Regions from separate parts of the Pseudomonas sp. AC070 genome, predicted to be linked through region 1. Evidence: predicted binding sites of a transcription regulator. Region 1 holds the regulator's gene; each other region holds the start of a gene.
The links. Region 1 encodes FliA, which starts transcription of late flagellar genes. Its sites were predicted from a motif close to CTAAAGTTTNNNNNNNNNNNGCCGNTAA; they were not measured.
Positions count from the first base shown of each region.

Region 2: a site for FliA is predicted at 2,289-2,316, ahead of ACZZ0Q_RS05900 (methyl-accepting chemotaxis protein). Genes of this name have one in related genera too.
Region 3: a site for FliA is predicted at 1,629-1,656, ahead of flgM (flagellar biosynthesis anti-sigma factor FlgM). Genes of this name have one in related genera too.

Region 1 is NZ_OZ409871.1:3,412,827-3,417,035, forward strand. It holds gene ACZZ0Q_RS15265 (chemotaxis protein CheA) at 1-948, opposite strand, end outside; gene ACZZ0Q_RS15270 (protein phosphatase CheZ) at 960-1,748, opposite strand; gene ACZZ0Q_RS15275 (chemotaxis response regulator CheY) at 1,768-2,142, opposite strand; gene fliA (RNA polymerase sigma factor FliA) at 2,227-2,973, opposite strand; gene fleN (flagellar synthesis regulator FleN) at 2,970-3,800, opposite strand; gene flhF (flagellar biosynthesis protein FlhF) at 3,915-4,209, opposite strand, start outside.
Region 2 is NZ_OZ409871.1:1,344,051-1,348,259, reverse strand. It holds gene ACZZ0Q_RS05910 (AI-2E family transporter) at 1-986, opposite strand, end outside; gene ACZZ0Q_RS05905 (DUF2066 domain-containing protein) at 1,013-2,089, opposite strand; gene ACZZ0Q_RS05900 (methyl-accepting chemotaxis protein) at 2,385-3,998, shown strand; gene purM (phosphoribosylformylglycinamidine cyclo-ligase) at 4,175-4,209, shown strand, end outside.
Region 3 is NZ_OZ409871.1:3,742,715-3,746,923, forward strand. It holds gene ACZZ0Q_RS16815 (chemotaxis protein CheV) at 1-705, opposite strand, end outside; gene flgA (flagellar basal body P-ring formation chaperone FlgA) at 787-1,545, shown strand; gene flgM (flagellar biosynthesis anti-sigma factor FlgM) at 1,695-2,033, shown strand; gene ACZZ0Q_RS16830 (flagella synthesis protein FlgN) at 2,090-2,560, shown strand; gene ACZZ0Q_RS16835 (flagellar brake protein) at 2,662-3,405, shown strand; gene ACZZ0Q_RS16840 (MFS transporter) at 3,466-4,209, opposite strand, start outside.

The sequences.
Region 1 (4,209 bases):
CGCGGCGGCGGCCGGCACTGGCGCCTGGGCAGCGGGTTCTACGAATTTCCCTTGGCCGTGCAGTTGATCCAGCAAGGCCTCGAATTCGTCGTCGGTAATGTTGTCGCCAGCGCCACTCGCCGCAGGCGTTGCCGCTGCTACTGGCGCGGCGGGCGCTTGCGGCTCAGCGGCGGGCTCAACGAATTTGCCTTTGCCATGCAACTGGTCCAGCAGCGCTTCAAATTCGTCATCGGTAATTTCATCGCCACCACCGGCAGCGGCCGGGGCCGCACTGGCAGGCGGCGCGCTGACCGGCGCAGCGGGCGCGGCAGGAGCAGCAGCGAACTGGCCTTTGCCGTGCAACTGGTCGAGTAGCGATTCGAATTCGTCGTCGGTAATTTCATCACCGCTGGCGGCTGCTACGGGCGCTTTGGGCTCGTCGTGCAGGGCATCGAGCAACTGCTCGAATTCGCTGTCGGTGATATCGCCAGAGGCTTCTGCCGCAGCGGGCGCCTCGGCAACGTCGGGTTCGGGTTCAGCCTCTGGTTCGGCAGTCGCACCGGCCAATTCTGCGGCACTCTGCGGCTCGGCCAAACGGGCCAGCGCCGCCAACAGCTCTGGCGTAGCCGGTGTCGGCGTGGTGCGTTCGCGCACTTCAGAAAACATGCCATTGACGGCATCAAGAGCTTCGAGAACGACGTCCATCAACTCCGAGTCAACGCGCCGCTCACCCTTGCGCAGGATGTCGAACACGTTTTCGGCAATGTGGCAGCACTCCACCAGCTCATTGAGCTGGAGGAAGCCGGCGCCACCTTTGACGGTGTGGAATCCGCGGAAAATCGCATTGAGCAGATTGGAATCATCCGGGCGGCTTTCCAGCTCGACCAATTGTTCCGATAACTGCTCAAGAATTTCGCCGGCCTCTACCAGGAAGTCCTGGAGGATTTCTTCATCGGCGCCGAAGCTCATCTGTGTGCTCCCTAGAATCCCAAGCTTGATAGCAGATCGTCCACGTCGTCCTGATTGGAAGCGACGTCTTCACGCTTATCGGCATGAATCTGCGGACCTTCACCATGAGAAGGCTCTTTTTGTTGTTCTTGCTCGGCGCGCAGCACGGCATGGTCGTGCTCGATACCCGCGAAACGGTCCACTTGGCTGGCCATAAGCACCAGTTTCAGCAGGTTGCTTTCCACTTCGGTAACCAGTTGCGTAACGCGCTTGATCACCTGACCGGTGAGGTCCTGGTAATCCTGGGCGAGCAGAATGTCGTTGAGATGCCCCGACAATTTGCTGCTGTCACGTTCGCTTCGGGCGAGGAACAGTTCGATGCGTTTGGCCAATTCGCGGAAAGCTTCGGCACCCAACTCGCGGCGCATAAAGCGACCCCAGTCGGCGCCCAGCGCAGTGGCTTCATCGTTGAGGTCGTTAACCAGCGGCGCGCTCTGCTCCACCAGATCCATGGTGCGATTGGCCGCTTTCTCGGTCATCGTCACGACATAGTTCAGGCGTTCAGTGGCGTCGGTGATTTGCGACACTTCCTTGGCATGTGGCACGCGTGGGTCAAGCTGGAAATTGACGATGGCGTTGTGCAGCTCACGCGTCAGTTTTCCCACTTCGTGGTAAAGACCACGATCACGCACTTTGTTGAGCTCATGAATGAGCTGCACCGCTTCGCCAAAATTACCTTTTTCAAGGCTATCAACGAGCTCGCGGGCATTGGATTTTAGGGACGACTCAAGGTCGCCCATGGGTAGATCGTCGTGCGCCATATTGCCCCCACGGCCGGGATCAGCCGTTAACACGCTCGAAGATTTTTTCGATCTTCTCTTTCAGCACTTGAGCTGTGAACGGCTTCACTACGTAGCCATTCACCCCGGCCTGCGCCGCTTCGATAATCTGATCGCGCTTGGCCTCGGCGGTCACCATCAGCACCGGCAGGTGCTTGAGACGGTCATCGGCGCGAACCGCACGCAGCAGGTCGATACCGGTCATTCCCGGCATGTTCCAGTCAGTGACGAGAAAGTCGAAGCTGCCGCTTTGCAGCATGGGTAAAGCGGTGGTTCCGTCATCAGCCTCAGCGGTGTTGGTGAATCCCAAGTCACGCAAGAGGTTCTTGATGATCCGTCGCATCGTTGAGAAGTCGTCAACGATGAGGATTTTCATGTTTTTGTCCAAGTCGACCTCCGTACAGTCCTAAACGCACCCAGCACCTGGATGCGCGTTGAATCGAGAAACTGGCAGTGCCGCTCAGCTAGCGCGCCACTCGCTCAAGCGTGCACGCAAACGAGCGGCACACTGGCTATGCAACTGGCTGACCCGCGATTCGCTGACCCCCAGCACTTCGCCAATTTCCTTGAGATTCAGTTCTTCGTCGTAATACAGCGACAACACCAACTGTTCACGTTCAGGCAGTCCAGAGATGGCCGCCGCCAATGCCGATTGGAAGCGTTCATCTTCCAGATCGCGCGAAGGCTCGAAGTGGGTAATGCCAGCGTCTTCACGCAGACCTGTGTGCTCGCCGTCCTGAAGAAGGTCGTCGAAACTGAACAAGCGGCTGCCCAAAGTGTCGCCAAGAATGCCGTAGTAATCCTCGAGACTCAATTGGAGTTCGGCCGCAACTTCTTGATCTTTAGCGTCTCTGCCCGTTCGGGCTTCAATTTTTCTAATTGCGTCACTGACCATGCGACTGTTGCGGTGCACCGAACGCGGCGCCCAATCGCCCTTGCGTACCTCATCCAGCATAGATCCACGTATACGAATGCCGGCGAAAGTTTCAAAACTGGCGCCTTTGCTGGAGTCGTATTTCTTAGAGGCTTCAAGCAGACCGATCATGCCGGCCTGGATCAGATCTTCCACCTGCACGCTTGCCGGCAAACGTGCCAGCAAGTGGTAGGCGATGCGTTTGACCAGAGGCGCGTAACGCTCGATCAACTGGTGCTGGGAGTCCTGCGCCTGTGCCTTGCTATACATACGGAGCCCATTGCCTGATGTCATACGGCCGTATCAGCAAGCGGTTGCTGGACCAGACGCTCCACGAAGAACTCCAAGTGCCCACGCGGATTGGCTGGTAACGGCCAGGTGTCGACCTTCTGCGCGATGGCCTTGAATGCCAGCGCGCACTTGGAGCGAGGGAAGGCCTCATAAACTGCGCGTTGCTTCTGTACCGCCTTGCGTACCGACTCGTCGTAAGGCACAGCGCCGACGTATTGCAAGGCGACGTCGAGGAAACGATCAGTCACTTTGGTCAGCTTAGCAAAGAGGTTGCGACCTTCCTGTGGGCTGTGCGCCATATTGGCCAGCACACGGAAACGGCTCATGCCGTGGTCGCGGTTCAGCAGTTTGATCAGGGCGTAGGCGTCGGTGATGGAGGTGGGCTCATCGCACACCACCACAATCACTTCCTGGGCCGCGCGCACAAAGCTCACCACCGCATCGCCAATACCGGCAGCGGTGTCGATCACTAATACGTCGAGGTTGTCACTGATGTCGCTGAACGCCTGAATCAGGCCAGCGTGTTGCATGGGCGTGAGCTGCACCATGCTTTGTGTGCCGGAGGCTGCCGGCACGATGCGGATGCCACCCGGCCCTTGCAGCAGCACGTCGCGCAGTTCGCATTCGCCACTGATGACGTCAGCCAGGGTGCGCTTGGCCGACAGGCCCAACAGCACGTCCACGTTGGCCAGGCCCAGGTCGGCGTCCATCAGCATCACACGCCGACCAAGGTCAGCCAGGGCCAGGGAAAGATTGACCGAAACATTGGTCTTGCCGACGCCACCCTTGCCGCCGGTCACCGCGATCACCTGTACGGGATGCATACCCATGTTATCTACACACCTTGTCTAGCTCGACTGAGGCCACTTGGCTGATTACGTTCAGGCTCGGCACCGGGCCAATCTGAACGACTAAATTTCGTTACTGCCTTGCTCTACAGCGAATCAGCCTGCGCGACGCGCCGGGTTCTGGTACAGCCCGGCGAACATGTCGGCCATGGCGTCTTCACTGGGCTCCTGAGGCGCCTGCAAACTCACGGCCCGACTCACCAACTGATGACTGCGCGGAACGTGCAAGTCATCTGGAATGCGCGGACCGTCTGCCAGATAGGCTACCGGTAGATGCTGGCTTATAGCCAGACTTAAAACCTCGCCCAAACTGGTTGCTTCATCGGCCTTGGTAAGAATACAGCCACTCAGACCGCAACGCTTATAGCTATGGTAGGCCGCCTTGAGCACT
Region 2 (4,209 bases), 2.1 Mb from region 1:
GCCACCGGCAGGGCCAGCAAAATGCCGGTGAAGCCGAATAGCTGGCCACCGGCGAGAATGGCGAAAATCACCGCCACCGGGTGCAAGCCAATGCGGTCGCCGACCAGCAACGGCGTAAGCAGCATGCCTTCCAGCAGTTGGCCCACGGTGAAGACGGCGGCGATGCCGAGCAGTGGGTAGAACTCCGGGCCAAACTGGAACAAGCCAGCCGTAATGGCCGCGCCGAAACCGATAACGAAGCCCATATACGGCACGATGCTGGCGAGCCCGGCAATTACGCCGATCAGCAAGCCCAGCTCCAGCCCGACCAGCATCAGGCCACTGGCGTAAATCACGCCGAGGCCGAGCATGACCAGCAGTTGCCCCCGTAGAAACGCGCCAAGCACTTCGTGGCATTCGCCCATCAACTGCACGATGAAGCCTTCGCGGCTGCGAGGGAGCAGGCCGCGCAGCTTGGCGACCATCACGTCCCAGTCGCGCAGCAGATAAAAACTCACCACCGGAATCAGCACCACGTTGCCCAGCCAGCCGAGCAAGGCCAGGCTCGAGGCGGTGGCCGAAGCCAGCACGGCGCCAACGATGTCGGTGGTTTTGCCCAAGTGCTCGGTAACGGCCGTTTTAACCTGATCGAACTTCCAGAAGCCATCGGCCAGCCCCAGCTTTGCTTGCACCCACGGCAAGGCGCTGTGCTGGGCCCAGTCGATCATCTGTGGCGCCAGCTCGTACAAGCGAACCAATTGCCTGCCGAGCATGGGCACCAGCACCAGCAGGGCGATCACCAGAATCAGGGTAAACACGCTGAACACCACGATCACCGCCCAGGTGCGCGACAGTCTCCAGCGCTCCAAGCGGTCGGCCAGCGGGTCGCCCATGTAGGCCAGCAAAATGCCGATCAGAAAGGGCGAAAGAATCGGGTGAATGGCGTACAGCAGAACACCGAGCACAACCAGCGCGGCAATCCATGGCCAATGACGTGAGTCAGTCATGCTCAGCAACCTCAGGGGAGAAGAATTCACCAGCCGTAATGCAGCACGTTGGTTGCCGGTGCAGGCGCCACTGGCGCTGGAACCGGTGCTTGGCCAGCTGGTGCGGTGCTGGCGTCTACCGGCGCAGCGGCAACCGGTTCTGGCGGCAGCTCGCGCAGGCGAGCCAAGGCCAGTTGCGCACGCAGTTGTTCGGGGCTGGCTTTTACTTGATAGGTCAGACGATCACCCACGGCGCTTTGCAAGCGGGCATCGAACGGTTCCAGCAGGCGTTGCAGTTCGGCGTAGCGGTTCAGGTCTGCGCCCTGGATATCCAGAGTCAACGCTTGCGCAGCGCCTTGGGCCGCGACGAAATGGGTGGCCAGGCGTTGGCTGACGGCGAGCATTACCGCGTCGGCCAGCGCATCGGCGTCGGCACCTTCAGCTTTGCCCTGCTCGCGGCTTTCACCCAACCACAACCGCCATTGCGCCTGCCATTTGCCGCCGTCTTCCTGAGCGTTAACGGCCAACAAGGCGTCGGCGCCATAACGGGCAGACGGCTCTTTCAGCGCATCAGCATTGGTCGCCGCCAGGTTTTCAGCGGTACCGGCCAGTTGTTCGTTGAGATCGGCAATCGGCAAACGCAGCGGCAAGCCACGGTTTTGCGCCGCACCTTGCAGGGCCGTGGCCGCCGGCTGGCTGTCGCCGACCAGGCTGGCGCCTTCGGCCGTGGTGTTCAGCCACCAGGCCAGTACCGCCGGGCGGTTGGCGCTCCATAACGGAATGCCGGCCTGACGCAGGCTGCGGTCGGTGCTGATGGCGTCGAAGTCGACCACCAGCACTTCAGGCGGACCGTTCTCGTAAGCGTATTGGCTCACCAATTGCTGCGGGTCTTTGCGCAGTTCGGCAATGGCCGGATTGCTCAGGGTCTTGTTGTCGCCGGTCAGGCGCAGCACCAGCGTATCGAGGGCACTGCTGAGGGCGGCGGCGCGTTCTTGCGGTTGCTGGCTGGTCACCGGTTGGCGCACTTGATAGAGGTCTTCAACGCTCGCTGCCTGGGACGCGAAGCTGCACAACGACAAGCTTAGGGCGAGTAACGGGCTGAACAGTGAGGCGGACAAACGCATGATGGGCTCTCGGCTCGGAAAGGGGCGCCAGCGCTAGTGGCCAGTCGCATGACGGCGGTGCGGCGCTGCGAAAACGCGCCGTACCCCAATGCAAAGAGCCCTACCTTAAACAGGCGACTTGGGGGCTGTCGAGCGCATATAACCCGCACAACCGGCACGCTTTGACATTTGCGGCTTAACTAGCTAATCAAACGCCCCGCTCAACTAGCGCAGCGGCCGGCCGATACGCAGCACATAAGCACACTAGGCGAGCAGCACAGGCGCCGTTTGGCCAACAAAGGAAGGGGTACTTGCGGTGTCGATAAAATTACGCTTGCTGCTACTAACGGGTACCGGCCTGTTGGCTGCGCTGATTCTCAGCCTCGTTGGCTTCGTGGGTAACTACCACGTGGCCGATGCCGTACGAGCCAATCAGATCAGCCTCAATGCCCTGCGCAACCATATGGAAGCGGACATGATGCACGACGCCCTGCGCGCCGATGTGTTGGCGGCCATGTTAGTCGGGCTGGGTAAAAGCCCCACCACCGCTGCCGAAGCACGAACCAGCCTGGAAGAACACGCCGGGCATTTTCGCGAGGTGCTGGCCGATAACCTGAAATTGCCGGTGAACGAGGCAATCAAGGCGGGACTGAATACGGTCAAACCCAGTCTGGATTCCTACATCGCTGCCGCCGAAGCCATCGTCGGCCAAGCGCTCACCAACCCCGACGCGGCACAAGGGCAGTTGCCCACGTTCAACGCGGCGTTCAGCAAGTTGGAAGGCGAAATGGCCGACCTCAGCGAGCTGATCGAAAGCAACACCGGGCAAACGTCGAAAGACACCGGAAGCGCCATCAGCACCGCCAACCTCACGCTGACCATTGTGCTGATAGCGAGCTTAGTGCTGCTGGTGTTGCAAGGCGCGTGGATCATTCGCGGCATCATGCGGCCGCTGCTCGCTGCCAGTGAAATTGCCACCAGCATCGCCCAGGGCGACCTCAGCCGGCGCATCGAAGAGCCGGCTACCCAGGACGAAGCCAGCGCGCTGATCCGCAGCCTGGCCACCATGCAACGCGACCTGCGCGACATGATCGGCGTGGTGCGCAGCAACGCCAACAACGTCAACAGCCTCACCCAGCAACTCAGCGCCGGCTGCCACCAAGTCGCCAACAGCAGTACGCAACAAAGCGAGGCTTCCAACACCATGGCCGCCGCTGCCAGCGAAATGACCGCCAGCATCGAGGAAATTACCCGCCATGCCGGTCAGGCGCTGGACATGGCCAACCAGGCCGAGCGCCTGGCAAACGACGGCGGCAAAGTGATTCACCAAGTGGTGCAAGACATGGACGGCATCGCCCGCTCCGTGCAGCAATCAGCGCAGGTGATCCGCACGCTGGACCAAGAGTCCGAGCAGATTTTCAGCATCATTCAGGTGATCAAGGGCATCGCCGACCAAACCAACCTGCTCGCCCTCAACGCCGCTATCGAGGCGGCGCGGGCTGGCGAGCAGGGCCGGGGTTTTGCCGTGGTGGCCGACGAAGTGCGCAGCCTCGCGGGCCGCACCAGCGCTTCGACGCAGGAAATTGCTGCCATGGTGCAGCGCATTCAAACCAGCACCCGCGAGGCGGCGAACAGTATGGAAGCCGGCGTTGCCCAGGTGGATAAAGGCATGGCCGTGACCGCCGACGTGGAACGGGCGATTCGCGAAATCCTGGCCGCCACGTTGAGCACCACGCAACTGGTGAACGACATCAGCCGCACCATCGGCGAACAAAGCCTGGCCAGCAACGAGATTGCCCATCAGGTGGAAACCATCGCCAGCATGTCGGTCAGCAACAGCACGGTGATTGGCAAAACCGCCGACACCACGGATGAACTCTCAGGGCTGGCCGGGCAGCTGTCGTTATCGGTTGATCGCTTTCGTCTGTAAGCCTGGCCCCGCCTTTTTCATTAATTTTCTGGCCATCCGGCTGCGCGGATGGCCGCCTACGGGCAAGCCTGATAAAATCGCGCGCCTTCGCAGACCGTGCCTCTTCCGCGCGCTGGCCAAGTGCCTACGCCTGTCTCGGTCGCTCCCCGAACATCCCTTTCTAAAGGCCTGGATCTATGAGCAAGCAACCCTCCATTAGCTACAAGGACGC
Region 3 (4,209 bases), 330 kb from region 1:
CAGCATGATGAATTCGTCTTCCGGACGCTTGCCCTCGTCTGCCAACTTGCGCAGAAATTCCAGGGCCTGGCGGCCATCGTTGAGCGCTGTCACTTCAACGCCCACAGACTGCAGACAACGAGTGACCTGCTTTCGTGCCACCGACGAGTCGTCAACGATCAGCACGTGTTTGGTCACCGCCTTGCCTTGCGTCTCGACGTCGATCACCCCAGCGGTGATGGCTTCGGAAATAGGCGCCACCTCGGCGAGGATTTTCTCCACGTCGATGATTTCCACCAGTTGCTGGTCCAGGTGGGTCACTGCCGTGAGGTAGTGATCGCGCCCGGTGCCCTTGGGTGGCGGATGGATTTCTTCCCAGTTCATGTTGACGATGCGTTCAACCGAGCGCACCAGAAAGCCCTGAACCTTGGTGTTGTATTCGGTGATGATCACGAAGCTGCTGTCCAGATCCGCCAGGCCCGCACGGCCGGTGGCCATGGACAGGTCAAGAATCGGAATGGTGCCGCCGCGAATGTTGGCCACCCCACGAACCACCGGGCTGGATTTGGGCATGATCGTGAGCTTGGGGCACTGCAGCACCTCTTTCACCTTGAACACGTTGATGCCATACAACTGTTTGCTGTCCAGGCGGAATAACAACAGCTCCAGTCGGTTTTGCCCCACCAACTGCGTACGCTGGTTAACCGAGTCCATCACTCCGGCCATACCCTGCCCCTCATTAATATGTTGACCACCGTGCCCCCGCTTAGCCTAGCAGCCGGCACGGGCTTTGCTTTGTAGCTGAGCATGAAACTGAAAACGCCACTTTTTCGACGCTTATCGTTCCGACCACACCTGGCGGCCGGATCATGGCTGGCTTTGCTGGCGTTAGGCCACATTAACAGTGCGGCCGCTGAGCTGACATTACCTGAACAACTTATCGGCGCAAGCCAAGGCTTTCTTGAGGTCACGGTTCAGGACTATTTAGAGCGTAGCGAAATCCAGGCGCGGCAAGAGATTCAAATTAATCGACTCGACCCGCGGTTGCAGTTGCCCCTGTGCGATCAAGATTTGACCACCTCGCTGGAAAGCCCGGCGCAACCCGTTGGTCGGGTGACCGTGCGGGTGAGCTGCGAGGGTTCCACGCCCTGGACGGTCTTCGTGCCCGCCCAGGTAAAGCTGTACCGCAAGGTGGTCATCGCGATTCGGCCGCTCAAGCGCGGCGTGCAACTCAGCGAGGCCGACGTAGCGCTGGTGGAACGTGACGTTGGGTTGCTGACGCAGGGTTACATGACCGACATGGGCCAGGTGCTCGGCACCACCCTGACACGCGGCGTGATGACCGATCAGGTGCTGGCGCCTGTCACCATCGAACAGGCCAAAGCGGTGAGCAAAAGCGATCAAGTGGTCATCAGCGCCAAGAAAGGCGGCATCAATGTACGCATGCAAGGTGAAGCGCTGTCGGATGGCGTGCTGGGCGAGCAGATTCGGGTGCGCAACCTCAGCTCCAAGCGAGTAATCAGAGCGCGCGTGGTGGGACCAGGCCAAGTGGAAGTTGGCATGTAGCTGGATTTTTACGGGCAATTTGCTGTCCGTTTTCATACACTGGCGCCCAGCTGGACGCAGCGAAAAGGCCGGTGAAAAAAATCCTAAAGTTTTCTCACCCAACGCCGACAAGCTAGGCAAGCGTCCAAACACCGTAGAGGTTTTGCATCATGGTTATCGATATCAACCGGCTAAATAATGCCGCCGCGTCCACCAGCACTGGGCGTACCAACGCGTCCCAAACTGGCCGGAGCACTGATACCGCGAGCGCCACACAACCCGCCGCGCCAGCTAACGCTGCCGAACAAAGCACCGCTAAAACCGGTGAGTCGGTTCAGCTCAGCCAACAAGCTCAGCAGCTGCAAAAAGTTACCGACAAACTTAGTGATCAACCGATTGTCGACAAAGAACGTGTGGCTCGCCTGAAACAGGCTGTGGCCGACGGCAGCTACCAAGTCGACAGCAAACGCGTAGCCAGTAAACTGCTCGATTTCGAATCCCAGCGTTAACCCGTCAGCGGGCGACTCTGGGGGTGTTGTTGGACGCCTAACTCCGAGAGTTCGCCATGCACGATACGACCCTGCTGCACCTGTTCAACGAAGACATCGGCACCGCCTCGCAGTTACTTGAACTGATCGACGCCGAATTCCAAGCCCTCACCGACCGCGACCTGCCTCGTCTGGAAAGCATTCTGGCCGACAAGCAACCCCTGCTCGCGGTCCTCGGCCAACACGGTGCCGAACGCAACAAGCTCCTCACTTCCCTCTCGCTCAAAGCGGATCAAAGCGGCCTTAACGCCGTGGCCGAGCAATCGCCGGTGGGCGCTGAATTGCTCGCGCGCGGCGCCGAGCTGAGCGCCTTGCTGGAACGCTGCCAGGCTGCCAACACGCGCAACGGCCGCTTGATTCGAGTGAACCAGGCTTCAGTCGGCGGCATGCTCGGCATTCTGCGCGGTAATGCCGACACGCCAGGGCTCTATGACAGTCGCGGTGGTGCCGCTAGAATCGGCCAGCAGCGCCCGCTCAGTCAGGCCTGACGAACTAATAACAAGGCGCAAGGGACGTACCGGCAGAATGCCAGTATGCTAGAACCCAACTTGGGTCGTGCCACCGTATTTTGCTCGGAGAATTCTGGACCGTGTCCAACCCCTTCGCCGCGGGTGATGGCCCGCAACCACCGAAAGTCCTGAAAGCTCCGCTGGAAGTTTTCGCAGCACTGCGCCCATTGGAAGAACACCGCGACCCGCTGATCATCACCTTCCACGAGCGCTCGCAGCGCTTCCAGACGTTCATCATTCAGATCAACCGTGAACGCGGCCTCGTGGCGCTGGACGAAATGGTGCCCAACGATGGCGAACGTTTTCTGAAAGCCGGAGAAAGCTTTCGCATCGAAGGTTTCCACGAAGGCGTGCGCATCGCTTGGGAATACACCCAACAGATTCAAGTCGGGCAGTTCGAAGGCTCCAACTGCTATTGGTGCCCGATGCCGACCGAGGTGCTCTATCACCAACGTCGCAACGCCTACCGCGCCCCGCTCAAGCAAGCGCAAGCGGTGAAGATCGAACTGAGCGGCGAGCGCCTGAAAAGCCCCATCAAAGGTCATCTGCTCGACATCTCTGCCACCGGCTGCAAGTTGCGCTTTTCCGGCGACGCCAGCAAAGGCCTGCAGTCTGGCCAGGTGTACGAACGCCTGGTTGCGCAGCTGCCCTTCGGTGCGATGACCACGGCGGTGGAGCTGCGCCATCTGGTGTACGACGAAAAGCTCGACATGACCTTTGCCGGCATGCGCTTCCATCGCATGAACGGCCTGGAGCAACGTCAGATCGACCGTTTCGTGTACCAACTGCAACGCGAAGCCCGTCGCGACGACATGGACGACTGATAACTCGCGCCAACAAAAACGCCACCCGATGAGGTGGCGTTTTTGTTGGCGCGGCGAACGTCAGGTCGACTTGGTGTCCGCTGGGTGATCCACATCTGGCGGCGTCTGGGTTTGCATCTGGTCGTGAACGATCTGCTCGTCAACGCGCGGGTCCAGGGCCGCTACGAGTGGCGAGCTGGTCATGTTGTCCGGCATCGACATGTGGTGCAGCGGCGCATCGTCAACCTGATGCAGATTGGTAACGGCATCCGGGCGAATGCGCAGCACCAGCACCGCGGCGCAGAAGCACACGAAGGCGAACAGCATGTTCGGCCCGAATTGCCGCATCAGCCCGCCCGCCACCAACGGCCCAACGCAAGCGCCAATGCCGAAGGTCACCAGCAAAATCGCCGTCAGCGACACCCGCCGCTCTGCCTCGACATGGTCATTGGAAAACGCCACCGCCAGCGGATACAAACTGAACTGCAGCAGGCTCAAGGCGAAGCCAATCGGCAACAACAACTCCAGCGGCACACTGGGCATGACCGCCAACGGCAACGCCGCCAGCACCAGCAGCAATGCGCAACCGCGAATCAGCACCGCGCGGTTGTGGCGGTCCGACAGCCATCCCAGCGGCCACTGCACCACTAGCGCGGCAAACACGCAGCAACCCATAAACAAACCGACCTGCTCGTTGCTCAGCCCCTGCCGCGCGGCATACAGGGGCGCCAAGCCGTAGAACGAACCGATGATCAGCCCGGACACCAATGTGGTCTGCAACGACTGCGGCACCCGGTCGATAAAAAAGCGCGGCTCCAGCGGCGC